2 regions of the Labrys sp. LIt4 genome follow, and region 1 is predicted to be linked to the other one. Evidence: predicted binding sites of a transcription regulator. Region 1 holds the regulator's gene; the other holds the start of a gene.
What was found. Region 1 encodes HrcA, which represses chaperone genes, less so after heat shock. Its sites were predicted from a motif close to GTTAGCACTCNCNNNNNGNGAGTGCTAAC; they were not measured.
Positions count from the first base shown of each region.

Region 2: the regulator HrcA is predicted to act here: its motif matches at 3,364-3,392, upstream of groES (co-chaperone GroES).

Region 1 covers NZ_JAGIPY010000011.1:93,779-100,118, reverse strand. Annotated here, with positions in the region: gene J8I29_RS20175 (DUF1150 domain-containing protein) at 1-125, opposite strand, end outside; gene J8I29_RS20170 (Hsp20 family protein) at 177-605, opposite strand; gene J8I29_RS20165 (cobyrinate a,c-diamide synthase) at 888-2,261, shown strand; gene J8I29_RS20160 (DUF924 family protein) at 2,425-2,976, opposite strand; gene hrcA (heat-inducible transcriptional repressor HrcA) at 3,114-4,196, shown strand; gene J8I29_RS20150 (GlxA family transcriptional regulator) at 4,395-5,387, opposite strand; gene mog (molybdopterin adenylyltransferase) at 5,436-5,963, opposite strand; gene J8I29_RS20140 (transglutaminase family protein) at 5,969-6,340, opposite strand, start outside.
Region 2 covers NZ_JAGIPY010000028.1:42,426-48,765, reverse strand. Annotated here, with positions in the region: gene J8I29_RS29040 (DUF4142 domain-containing protein) at 1-492, shown strand, start outside; gene J8I29_RS29035 (hypothetical protein) at 585-1,151, shown strand; gene groL (chaperonin GroEL) at 1,221-2,849, opposite strand; gene groES (co-chaperone GroES) at 2,905-3,219, opposite strand; gene J8I29_RS29020 (Hsp20 family protein) at 3,644-4,120, shown strand; gene J8I29_RS29015 (Hsp20/alpha crystallin family protein) at 4,215-4,724, shown strand; gene J8I29_RS29005 (hypothetical protein) at 5,319-5,540, shown strand; gene J8I29_RS29000 (Hsp20 family protein) at 5,916-6,340, shown strand, end outside.

The DNA of each region.
Region 1 (6,340 bases):
CCCAACTGCGGATAGAGCCGCATGGCATCTTCCGACATGATCGGCTTGACATAGGCGACATGCCCGGCGCCCAGGGCAGCCAGCATTTCGGGGGTCGGCACAGCAGTCTTATCGTTCCGGATCATAGGAACCTCCTGAACGTTGAGAAACAATGGAAAAAAGGGGCAACCGGACCGTCAGTCCCGCACCGCGATGTCGATGCGCTTGGCGACGCGCTCGGGCTCCGGGCGGATCAAATCGACGGAAAGCAGGCCGTTCTTCAAATCGGCGCCCATCACCTCCATGCCATCGGCAAGAAGGAACGTGCGCTGGAACTGGCGGGCTGCGATACCGCGATGCAGGAAGACGCGGGACTTGTCGTCCACCTGCCGTCCACGGATGACGAGCTGGTTTTCCTCGATCGAGACGTCGAGTTCCTCGCGGCTGAAACCGGCGACGGCGAGTGTGATTCTCAGCCTCTCCGGCGGCCGGTCACAGGATCCGACTCGCTCGATATTATAGGGCGGATAGCCGTCATTGGCGGCTTTGGCGACCCTGTCCAGGGCTCGTTCGATCTCATCGAAGCCGAGCAGGAAGGGAGAGTTCAAGGTTGGTACGCGCGACATTGCAAAGCCCTCGCAGGAAGCGACTTTGTGACGGGACCCTGACGGCGTCCCCGTTCCGGCAACTCCGGAACAATCTCAATATGGGCAAGCACAAAGGGGTTTCAAGAGGGGTCCCGAATTGCGGTGAGGATTTCCGGATCGAACCCTCTGGAGGAAGGCGCGTGCTCCTGGACCCGCTCCGCCAGACTGACGAAGAGCCGGCAAGGATGCCTGCGCGCCCCGTATTCCATTCAATCGCAAAACGCTCTTGCGTGCAGCTCCCGGCCGGGGCAGGAACGGCACATGATCCCTCCCGGCCTTCTCATCGCCGCTCCCCGCTCGGGCTCCGGCAAGACCACCCTGGTGCTCGGCCTGCTGCGCGCCCTCGCCCGCGGCGGGGTCGCGGTGCAGCCGATGAAATGCGGGCCCGATTACATCGATCCCGGCTTTCATGCCGCAGCCGCCTCGCGGGTCAGCTATAATCTCGACAGCTGGGCGATGCGCCCGGCCCTCATCGACGGCCTCACTCGGCAGGCCGGCAACGATGCCGAGCTCTTCATCGGCGAGGCGCTGATGGGATTGTTCGACGGCGTTATCAGCGACGGTGCCAGCGGGGACGGCTCCTCCTCCGGCCTGGCAGCGCTGCTGGGATGGCCGGTGCTGCTGGTGCTCGATATCTCCGGTCAGTCGCAGTCGGCCGGCGCGGTGGCCAAGGGTTTTGCCAGCTTCCGTCCCGATGTGCGGGTCGCCGGCGTGGTGCTCAACAAGGTCGCGAGCCCCCGGCACGAAGCCCTGGCACGCAAGGGCATCGAGGAGGCCGGGCTGCCGGTGGTGGGTACGCTTCCCCGCAATGCCGACCTCGTCCTGCCCGAGCGTCATCTCGGCCTCGTCCAGGCCGACGAGACTGTCGAGCTCGACCGCCGCCTTGAAGCTCTGGCCGATTTCGTCGAAACCCATTGCGACATCGGCGCAATCCGGGCGCTGGCCGAGCCGACGAGACTGCCGACGGCCGGGCGCGATATGGGCCGCCGCCCCGTTGAATCGACTGAAGCGGGCCTCCGCCCGGGTGAACCGATTGAAGCGGGCCTCCGCCCACCTGGCCAGCGCATCGCCCTGGCCCGCGATGCCGCCTTCTCCTTCATCTATCCGCATCTCATCGCCGGCTGGCGCCGCCAGGGCGCCGAGATCATCCCCTTCTCGCCGCTGGCCGATGAGGGGCCGGCCGAGGATGCCGACGTCGCCTGGCTGCCGGGCGGCTATCCCGAACTCCACGGCGCTCGCCTCGCCACCGCCACCCGCTTCCAGAAAGCCCTGCGCCTGTTCGCGCAAACCCGCCCGGTGCACGGCGAATGCGGAGGCTATATGGTGCTCGGCCGGGTGTTGATCGATGCCGAGGGCACGGCTCATCGCATGACCGGCCTGCTCGATCTCGAGACCAGCTTCGCCAAGCGCCGCATGAATCTGGGCTACCGCCTGGCAGAACTGAAGCAGGATTGCCCGCTCGGCGCACGTGGCAGCCGGGTGCGCGGCCACGAGTTTCACTACTCGACAACCTTGCGCTCCGACGACACGCCGCTTTTCGAGGTCAGCGACGCCAACGGCACGCCCCTGGGCGCCCTGGGCGGGCGCCGCGGCCAGGTCACCGGCTCCTTCTTCCACGTGATCGACAAGGCCTAGAGCAAAGCGCGTTTAGACGGAAACGCTGCTTTGCTCCAGCTCTTTAATTCGGCGCGTCTTTGCGATTCTTGGTGATTCCACCAAACCGCGAAACGCTCTAGCGCTGCGTCCGCAATGACGGAAAACGCCTCCGCAATCGTAGTTGCGACTGGAATGCCGGGCCTCAGCCCGCAAATCCTCCGTCATCCAGAAAGCGCTGTTCTTCCGGCGTGCAGATGCGCCCAAGAATGGCGTTGCGATGAGGAAAGCGGCCGAAGCGGGCCACGATGTCGCGATGCTCCCGGGCATAGCGCAGATAGTCGCCTTCCAGCGTCCGGCACAAAGCGAGGGAGCGCTCCTGGTCGGCGAGTTCCTCCGAATGCATGAAGGGCAGGTAGAAAAAGATGCGCAGCTGCGGGTCGATGCTGCGGTCATGGCCAGCCGCCAGCGCCGCTGCTGCGGCCCGCCGTGCCAGGGGATCGCCGGCATACATGGCAGGCGTGTCGCGAAAGGCATTGCGTGGAAACTGGTCGAGCAGCAGCACCAGCGCGAGGGCACCCGGCGCAGTCGCACCCCATCCGTCGAGTTCGCCGCGCATTGCGGCCTGATGCAGGGGCAGGAACCGCTCGCGAAAGTCGCGGTCGAACGCCTCGTCCTTTTCGAACCAGCGCTCGGGGCCGGCATCGACCCAAAAATCGACGAGAGCACGGGCGGAAGGCGGAACTGATTCGACCATGCCGGGTTTCCTCTGGCCAGACGAGACGATAGGCGAAACTCGAACGAGCGGAGACACTGCATAGCGCTGCGGAAACTGCAATTCCACCATTGAACAATCGCCGAATGCTCGTCACATTAGTGTCGAGGAGACAGACCTTGTCCGCTGTGACGCCGACCCTTCCTTCGAGTGAACTTACTCAGCTGAACGAACGCTCGCGCGAGATATTCCGTCAGATCGTCGATTCCTATCTTGCAACGGGCGAACCCGTCGGCTCCCGCAACATTTCGCGCCTGCTGCCGACCTCGCTGTCGCCCGCTTCGGTGCGCAACGTCATGCAGGACCTGGAACTGCTCGGCCTGATCCAGGCGCCGCATACCAGCGCCGGGCGGCTGCCGACCGAACTGGGACTGCGCTTCTTCGTCGACGCCATGCTGGAATTCGGCGACCTCGCCGCTCAGGACCGCGCGCAGATCGATGCCCAGATCCGCGCGAGGACGCCCTCCCGCTCCCTTGAAGACGTGCTGATCGAAGCCTCGGCCACCTTGTCGGGCCTGTCGCGCGGCGCCGGGGTCGTCGTCACCGGCAAGCGCGACCAGCGGCTGAAGCATATCGAATTCGTGCGCCTCGAACCCACCCAGGCCCTGGTCATCCTGGTCTCCGAGGAAGGCGCGGTGGAAAACCGCGTGATCACCGTGCCGGTCGGCCTGCCGACATCGGCGCTGGTGGAAGCCTCCAACTATCTCAACGCCCGCGCCCGCGGCAAGACGATCGAGGACCTCAAACGCGAGATGAGCAGCGCCCTCGACGCCGGGCGCGCCGAACTCGACGACCTCACCACCAAGCTGATCAATACCGGCCTGGCAAGCTGGAGCGGCGGCTCCTCCGACCTGCCGCGCCAGCTCATCGTGCGCGGCCAGGCCAATCTCCTGGAAGACCTGCACGCCGGCGAAGACCTGGAACGCATCCGTCTGCTCTTCGCCGACATCGAGGCCAAGAAGGACCTGATCGATCTGCTCGGCCGCGCTGAAGGCGGCGACGGGGTGCGTATCTTCATCGGATCGGAAAACAAGCTGTTCTCGCTCTCCGGCTCCTCGATGATCGCTGCTCCCTTCCGGGATGCCAACCAGAAGATCGTCGGCGTGCTCGGCGTGATCGGGCCGACACGGCTGAACTATGCCCGCGTGGTGCCGATGGTCGACTATACTGCCAAGGTCATCGGGAAACTGCTGAAGCCCTGACGGCAATGCGGGTAATTCCTGGCCGATCCTCGATTATGGCGTGAGCCTTGTCATTGCCGGGCTTGACCCGGCAACCCAGCCTATCCTTCATGACGACGGCCGAGCCGCTGGATGCCCAGGTCAAACCCAGGCACGACATAAGCCAGGGCCACTTTTGTGTAGACCGGCCCCTCTGCCTGGGCGTGCCGGCAGCCGAGATCAGGATCGCTTCTGCACGCCGGGATTTTCGCCCTCACGCCTGTCCTCGCGCGGCGTCACCGCAAAATGCGCGCGATAAGATCGCGAAAGACAGGATGCGGAGGAATAGCCGCAGGCCATGGCGATCTCCATCACGCTCATGTCGGTCTGGCGCAGCAGCAGGCGGGCGCGCTGCAACCGGAGCTGCAGATAGTAATTGGCCGGCGAATCCTTGAGCTCGGCCCGGAACAGGCGTTCGAGCTGGCGGGCCGAGACGCCGGAAAGGGCCGCAAGGGCCTTGGCGTCGAGCGGCGTCTCCAGATTGGCCTCCATAGCCACCACCACGCGGATCAGCTTGCTGTTGGCGACGCCCAGCCGCTTGGGCAGGCTCATGCGCTGGCGGTCATGGCGCGGGCGCAGCCTGTCGTGGATGAACTGTTCGGAGACCGCCACCGCCAGGGCCTGGCCATATTGGCGGGCGATCATGTCGAGCATCAGGTCGAGCGCCGCCGTCCCGCCGGCGCAGGTGAAATGCTTGGCCGACACCTCGAACAGGGCCTCGCTGATCTCGATGTCGGGAAAGGCCTCGGCGAAGCCCGGCGCCGCCTCCCAATGCATGGTGACCTTGCCGCCGCTGAGCAGGCCGGCCGCCGCCAGGATCCAGGCGCCGGTATCGAGGGCGCCGATCTCGGTGCCGCGGCGGGCGAGATGGCGTAGGCGCGCCAGCATCGCCTTGCTGGCATAGTGCTCCGGCTCGAAGCTGGAGCAGACGATCAGGGTCGGGATGTCGTCGCTGGCGGGCAGCGCGCCCCCCACCGGAATCGGCCAGCCATTGGAGGCGCTGACCGGCTTGCCGTCCATCGACCAGGCCCGCCAATCGAAGACCTGCCGCCTGGCCATGCGGTTGGCGACGCGCAGAGGTTCGACGGCAGAGGAAAACGCCATCATCGAGAATTGGGGAACCAGCAGGAAATCGATCCGGATCGGCCCGGGCCCCGCATGCGGCTTGAACACGATTATGGCTCCGGGCGATCCAAACAGGCCGTCATGGCGCGTATCCCTTCACTGCCCCGGCCTGAACGCCTTGCACACAGCCGGGTCCGTCTCCAGCCTCGGCCCCTCGATCAGGTCGATGCAATAGGGAATGGCGGGGAAGACCGCCATCAGGCATTGCTCGATCGAGGCCGGCTTTCCCGGCAGGTTGACGATCAGGGTCCGGCCGCGAATGCCCGCCGTCTGGCGCGACAGGATGGCCGTCGGCACATATTTCAGGCTTTCCTGGCGCATCAGCTCGCCGAAGCCCGGCATCATCTTGGTGCAGACCGCCTCGGTGGCCTCGGGCGTGACGTCACGCCGGGCCGGGCCCGTGCCGCCGGTGGTGCAGATGAGGCAGCAGCCTGCCTCGTCGGCGAGCTCGATCAGCGTGCGCTCGATCAGATCCTGCTCGTCGGCGATGACACGCACCACCGGGTCCCAGGGCGAGGTCAGCACGCGCTGCATGAAGCCGGTGATGGCCGGGCCGCTCTTGTCCTCGTAGATCCCGGCGCTGGCGCGATCCGAGATGGTCAGAATTCCGATCCTGGCAGTCATTTCGCTCATCCTAAAGGCGCGACATCCACGGAGACGCGCAGGCTGTGGCCGGCGGAGGCGACGACGACGCCGTCCACCGGGGCGACATCGGCATAGTCGCGCCCGACCGCGACGCGCACATGGTCCTCGTTCGCAGGCACCGCATTGGTCGGATCGAGATCGACCCAGCCGAGCCCGGCGCCGCACCATACCGAAACCCAGGCATGGCTGGCATCCGCCCCCACCAGCCGTTCCTGGCCGGGCGGCGGATGGGTTCGCAGATAGCCCGAAACATAGGCGGCGGGAATACCGATGGCACGCAGGCCCGCCAGCATCCAATGTGCGAAGTCCTGGCAGACGCCGTGGCGCGTGCGGGCCACCACGTCGAGCGGGGTGGA
Region 2 (6,340 bases), on a different contig from region 1:
CTTGCGGCCGCCGGCAACATCCAAATGCCACAGGCACTGGACGCCGCCCATAAAACAAGCCTGGACAGCCTGGCGGGCAAGTCCGGCGCGGCTTTCGATGACGCTTATGTCGCCGACCAGAAGAAGGCGCATGACGAAGCCGTCGCCCTGTTCACGGAGTACTCGACCAGCGGTGACAATCCTCAACTGAAGGGCTTTGCGGGCAAGACATTGCCGGTCCTCAAGATGCATCAACAGCACGCTCAGAAGTTGGGCGCCAGCGCCGATACAACTTCTTCTTCGCGCCAGCCCACCAGCGCGGAACCCACTTTGCAGGAAGGGGCCAACAGCTTCACCGAAGGCCAGGCCCGCGATCGGCTCTCGGCCGCTGGCTACGCTTCCATTCAGGGGCTCGCGAAGGATGACAAGGGTATCTGGCGAGGAAACGCGACCAAGAACGGCAAGTCCGTATCGGTCGGCCTGGACTACAAAGGAAATATCGTCGCGCAATAATTCAGAATTAAGTGAATCTATTCACGTAAAATGGAGCGATCGAGATGAAAAGAACGATTAGTGGCTTGTTCGATACACGAGAGCAGGCTTCGATGGCTGTCAAAGAGCTTCGGGCTGCTCGCATTCCGGAGGCCGATATCGGGTTGGTGTCCAACAATGTCGATGGCGTTGACCCGGACGGAGATGCCGCGACGGACGCCACCACGGACGCCGGAGCGGGGGCTGGAGTTGGAGCGGCCGTCGGCGGCATTGGTGGCCTTCTGACAGGTCTTGGCGTGATGGCCATTCCCGGGGTTGGGCCGGTCGTTGCAGCTGGCTGGCTCGCCGCGACGGTCGCGGGCGCGGCTACGGGAGCCGTTGTCGGTGGCGTGGCCGGCGGGCTCGTGGGGGCTCTGACCGATCGGGGCGTCGAGAAGGATGAGGCTCAAGTCTACGCCGAGGGCATACGTAGAGGCGGCAGCCTGGTGACCGCTACGGTTGACGATGACAATGCCGAGACTGCCAGGGCTATTTTGCAGCGCGGTTCCGTGGATGTCCGCACGCGCGAGCAAACTTATCGGAATGAGGGCTGGTCGGGCTTCGTCGAGGACGCGCCCATCTATACGAGCGATCAAGTTCGGGCGGAGCGAGACAGATATTCGCGCTCAGATGGCTTGTAAGAATCCGTTGCCTTCGACGATGTGATGCCGGATGCCACTCCCGTTCGGGAGTGGCACGGCCGTCATCGATCAGAAGTCCATGCCGGCGCCGGGGGGCATGGCAGGAGCTGCTTCTTTCTTCGGCTTTTCGGCCACCATGGCTTCGGTGGTCACGAGCAGGCCGGCAACCGAGGCCGCATCCTGCAGGGCTGTACGGACGACCTTGGCAGGATCGATCACGCCCTGCTCGAAGAGATTGCCGTATTCGCCGGTCTGGGCGTTCCAGCCATGGGCGTATTCGGCGCTTTCCCGCAGCTTGCCGACGACGAGCGAGCCTTCCCAGCCGGCATTTTCGGCGATCTGGCGTATCGGCGCCTCGATTGCGCGGCGAATGATGTCGATGCCGTATTTCTGGTCGGCATTGTCGGCCGTCAGAGCGTCCAGGGCTTTGGATGCCCGCAGCAGGGCTACGCCGCCGCCCGGAAGAATGCCTTCTTCGACTGCAGCGCGCGTCGCGTGCATGGCGTCATCGACCCTGTCCTTGCGCTCCTTGACCTCGACTTCGGTCGCCCCGCCAACGCGGATCACCGCGACCCCGCCCGCGAGCTTCGCCAGCCGCTCCTGCAGCTTCTCGCGATCATAGTCGGAGGTCGTCTCCTCGATCTGCGCCCTGATCTGGGCCACGCGCCCGTCAATGTCGTTCCTGCCGCCCGCACCGTCAACGATGGTGGTGTTTTCCTTCTCGATCACCACCTTCTTGGCCCGGCCGAGCATATCGAGCGTCACGTTCTCCAGCTTGATGCCAAGATCCTCGCTGATCACCGTACCACCGGTAAGGATGGCAATGTCCTCGAGCATGGCCTTGCGCCGGTCGCCGAAGCCCGGTGCCTTGACGGCCGCAACCTTCAGGCCGCCGCGCAGCTTGTTCACCACCAGCGTCGCCAAAGCCTCCCCTTCCACGTCTTCCGCGATGATGGCGAGGGGCTTGCCCGACTGCACGACCGCCTCCAGGATCGGCAGCAAGGCCTGGAGGTTGCCCAGCTTCTTCTCGTGGATGAGGATGTAGGGATCCTCGAGTTCGACGCGCATCTTCTCCTGGTTGGTCACGAAGTACGGCGAAAGGTAGCCGCGGTCGAATTGCATGCCCTCGACGACTTCGAGCTCGGTCTCGGCCGTCTTGGCCTCCTCGACGGTGATCACGCCTTCATTGCCGACCTTCTGCATGGCCTCCGCCAGGAAACGCCCGATCTCGGTGTCGCCATTGGCCGAAATCGTGCCGACCTGGGCGATCTCGTCGTTCTTGGTAATTTTCTGTGCGTTGGCCTTCAGTTCGGTGACGACCGCCTCAACGGCCTTGTCGATGCCGCGCTTGAGGTCCATGGGATTGATACCCGAGGCCACCGCCTTGGCGCCTTCCTTTACGATAGCTTGAGCGAGAACGGTCGCCGTGGTGGTGCCGTCGCCGGCCAAGTCGTTGGTCTTGGAGGCAACCTCGCGCACCATCTGGGCGCCCATGTTCTCGAACTTGTCCGAGAGCTCGATCTCCTTGGCGACGGTGACGCCGTCCTTGGTGATGCGGGGCGCGCCGAACGACTTCTCGATCACGACGTTGCGGCCCTTCGGGCCCAGCGTGACCTTGACGGCATTGGCGAGAATGTCGACGCCGCGCAGCATCTTGTCACGCGCGTCGGTGGAGAATTTGACTTCCTTGGCAGCCATTGGATCTCTCCTGCAATAGGCAGCTATCTAGACTGTAATGGGGATGAAGAAGCCGTCAGGCGGCCTTCTTCACGGCACTGGCGTTTTCGACCACGCCCAGCACGTCGCTTTCTTTCATGATGAGGAGATCTTCACCATTGATCTTGATCTCGGTGCCTGACCATTTGCCGAACAAAATGCGGTCCCCGACCTTCACGTCGAGTTCGACCAGCTTACCGGCCTCATCCCGCGCACCAGGACCGACCGCGACGACCTCACCCTGCTGCGGCTTCTCCTTGGCCGTATCGGGAATGATGATACCGCCCGCCGTCCTTTCGTCGGCTTCGATGCGGCGGACCAGGACGCGATCATGCAATGGACGGAACGTCATATCGTTCTCCTTCAAGGACAAACAATTTTGAGTGTTCCACCGCTCCGATCCTGGGACCGGAGCGGGGCGCGCGACCCAAGCGGCGTCGCGCGCGAAATGAGGTGGTTGAGGGCTTTTTCGATTTCAAGAGCGTCGATGGAAATTTTTAGCAGTCCGGGGCATTGAGTGATAATCCATTGAATGCGTTGATGTTTTTTGTCCTTTTCGTGCATGCCGGTCGAGCCGGGGCTCAGGCGGGACTGTCTGAGGGCGCTCGCATGCATGCCCATTCAAAATCATTCGGTGGCCTCTTGAAATGCCGGAGGCGTGACCTAACTCGTATTTGCCGGGCGCCTCAAGGGGACCGGCATTCCCGCTCTGCGGCCAGGTGCGCGGCGGGAAAACCAAACTTGTATCCATGTTGCTTCAACAGGAGGATGTGGCTATGAGAACCACTCTTGACTTTACACCGCTGTTCCGCTCGAGCATCGGTTTTGACCGGATGCTGAATGCCCTGGAGGCGACGAGCCGTATTGAAACGGCCGGCAATTGGCCGCCCTACGACATCATCAAGACAGGCGACGACGACTACCGCATTGACATGGCGGTAGCGGGCTTTTCTCAAGACGAACTGAGCATTACCCAGGAGCGCAACGTCTTGATGGTGTCCGGTCAGAAGACAGGCGAAGATACAGCGCAATATATGCACCGGGGCATTGCCGGACGCGCCTTTACGCAACGCTTTGAGCTTGCCGACCACATCAAGGTCGTGGGCGCGAACCTCGACAGGGGCCTGCTGACGATCGATCTCAGGCGTGATCTTCCCGAAGAGATGAAACCGCGCCGGATCGAGATCGCGGGGGGCGATGCTCAAGCCAAGACCGGCATGCGGGCGATCGAAAGCGAGAAGCACGCGGCCTGATAGCCGAATGGCCACGCAAGGCAAAGCGCCGGACGGAAAGATCCGGCGCAGCCGAGAGCATTTGTCAACCGATTGAGCATGAAGGAGACAGATGATGAGTGTGCGCGATCTAATTCCTTGGGGGCGCAACAGCGCCGGCCAGCTTCCCAGCTTCTTTCGAGAGGGGGACCGCGATCCCTTCCTGTCGCTGCACCGCGAGATGAATCGGCTGTTCGACGATGCCTTCCGATCGTTCGACACCAGACTGCCGAATGTCGGCAGGATCGGCTCTTCCGGTGCCAACTGGCCTAGCGTCGAAATCTCGGACAATGAAAAGGAGATCACGGTGACCGCCGAGGTGCCGGGGCTGGCGGAGAGGGATATCGAAGTATTCCTCAGCGAGGGGGTGCTGACGGTGAAGGGCGAAAAGCGCTCGGAGACTGAGGACAAGGAAAAGCAATTTTCCGAACGCTTTTATGGTCGCTTCGAGCGTCGTATTCCGGTCGGCTTCGAAGTGGAAGAAGAGAAGATCAGTGCCCGTTTCAAAAATGGCGTGCTGACTGTCACGCTTCCCAAGACCGAAAAGGCGAAAGCCCAGGTTAGGCGGATCGAAGTAAAAAGCTGACCTTCATGGCGGCGGTTGCATGTACATATGCGGCCGCCTCGCCGGGCATATTAGGCAATAAGGTTCCTGAAGCTTGATTCCAATTTGTGATGAGCAAAGTTTCATTTGAAAAACCGGCCCGATTTATGCCTCGGACGAACCTGTTACATCAGGTCTCCAGCGTAGCAGAGGCTTCATATTATCTCTTGCATCGTTGGCCGCCGCAAAGAGGTCCAGCGTATTTCGCCGCGCGCGAGGCATGTTACCTGGCTGCCCTCGGGCGGATGAACCCGGATGAATGCCGCCGAATTTTTGCTCGGGCGTTGGACGAAGCGGGAATGCCGGTTCTGGATGAATCCACTGAAGCCGCCGGCGTCGCGCTGACGGAGGATAGGACATCAACGCCCGTGACCTTTACGAGGTCCGGGGCGTGGGAGAATAAAAACCTTCGCTCGTCCAAGGAACGGCTGCGCAGAGCCCGAGACGCCCACGGTCCGGACCGGGCATCGCTGCGAGACCCGCGGTTTGCGCTTACAAGGTTCGGTCCGACCCATGAGTTTGTTGTTGGGGGGCAAAGCGCCTGACGTGCTCCGAAAGCAAGATAAGGAGGTCGAGATGGTGAATATCGGTGATGTTGTCCGTATCAAGCTCGGTATAGTGACATCGCTGTCGGTGATGTTCGACATCGATGCGACCTTTGAAGTCGTCGCATTGCATTTCGGTCCCGGCAATGATCCGGAAGGAAACGTCGATCTCATGAGGCCCGACGGCAAGATCGAACCATGGTTTCCGGCTTCACGGCTCGAAAAGGCTCCTGTGCGCCGGCCCACCCACTAGCGGGCCGAACGCAGGATCAGGTCGAACGGCGTCGGAATCCGTGTCGTCCCACAGGGCGCCAGCCGTGCGGGATGATATTCCGGGGAGGAGCGCGTGTTTTATTCCATGCCGACCTCGGTTGCTACGAGGCCTTTGGAAAGCCGAGCGCGCGGGCCGGACCGTCCGCTCTTCTTGCGGTGTTCCAGCGGGAAAGCGTGCAAGGTCCGGGCATGCGGAACGACTCCGAGGCCGTTGTAAAAATACCGTCCAAGCCCTTGAAACGGCCTTGGTTTGTACCATTTCTTTGCGCGTCGGGCGCCCGATGGGGCTCGATGCGGACGCCGACTGCGTCTGGCGTCCTGCTTGTAACCATGTTGCTTTGATGAGGATGTGGCTATGAGAACCTACGACTTCACCCCTTTTGCCCGTTCGGCAATTGGCTTTGACCGTCTCTTCGAACTTCTGAACGCAGGTTCGAAGGAAACAGCCGAAGGCTATCCCCCCTACGACATCATACGCACGAGCGAAGACGGTTTCCGCATAAGCTTGGCGGTCGCCGGATTCAAATCCAGCGATATAAGCATTACTGCCCAGCAAAATCTCTTGACCGTCACCGGCCGCAAGGCGGATGCGAAGAACGAGATGGACTACATATATCATGGCATTTCGGCCGCGCCGTTCGAACGCCGCTTCAATCTGGCCGACTATATCGAGGTCGAGAGCGCCAGTTTCGAGAACGGCCTTTTGCAGATCAATCTTATTCGGCGCCTCCCCGAGGCGATGAAGCCCCGCCGCATCGAAATTCGCACCGCAGAAGCTGC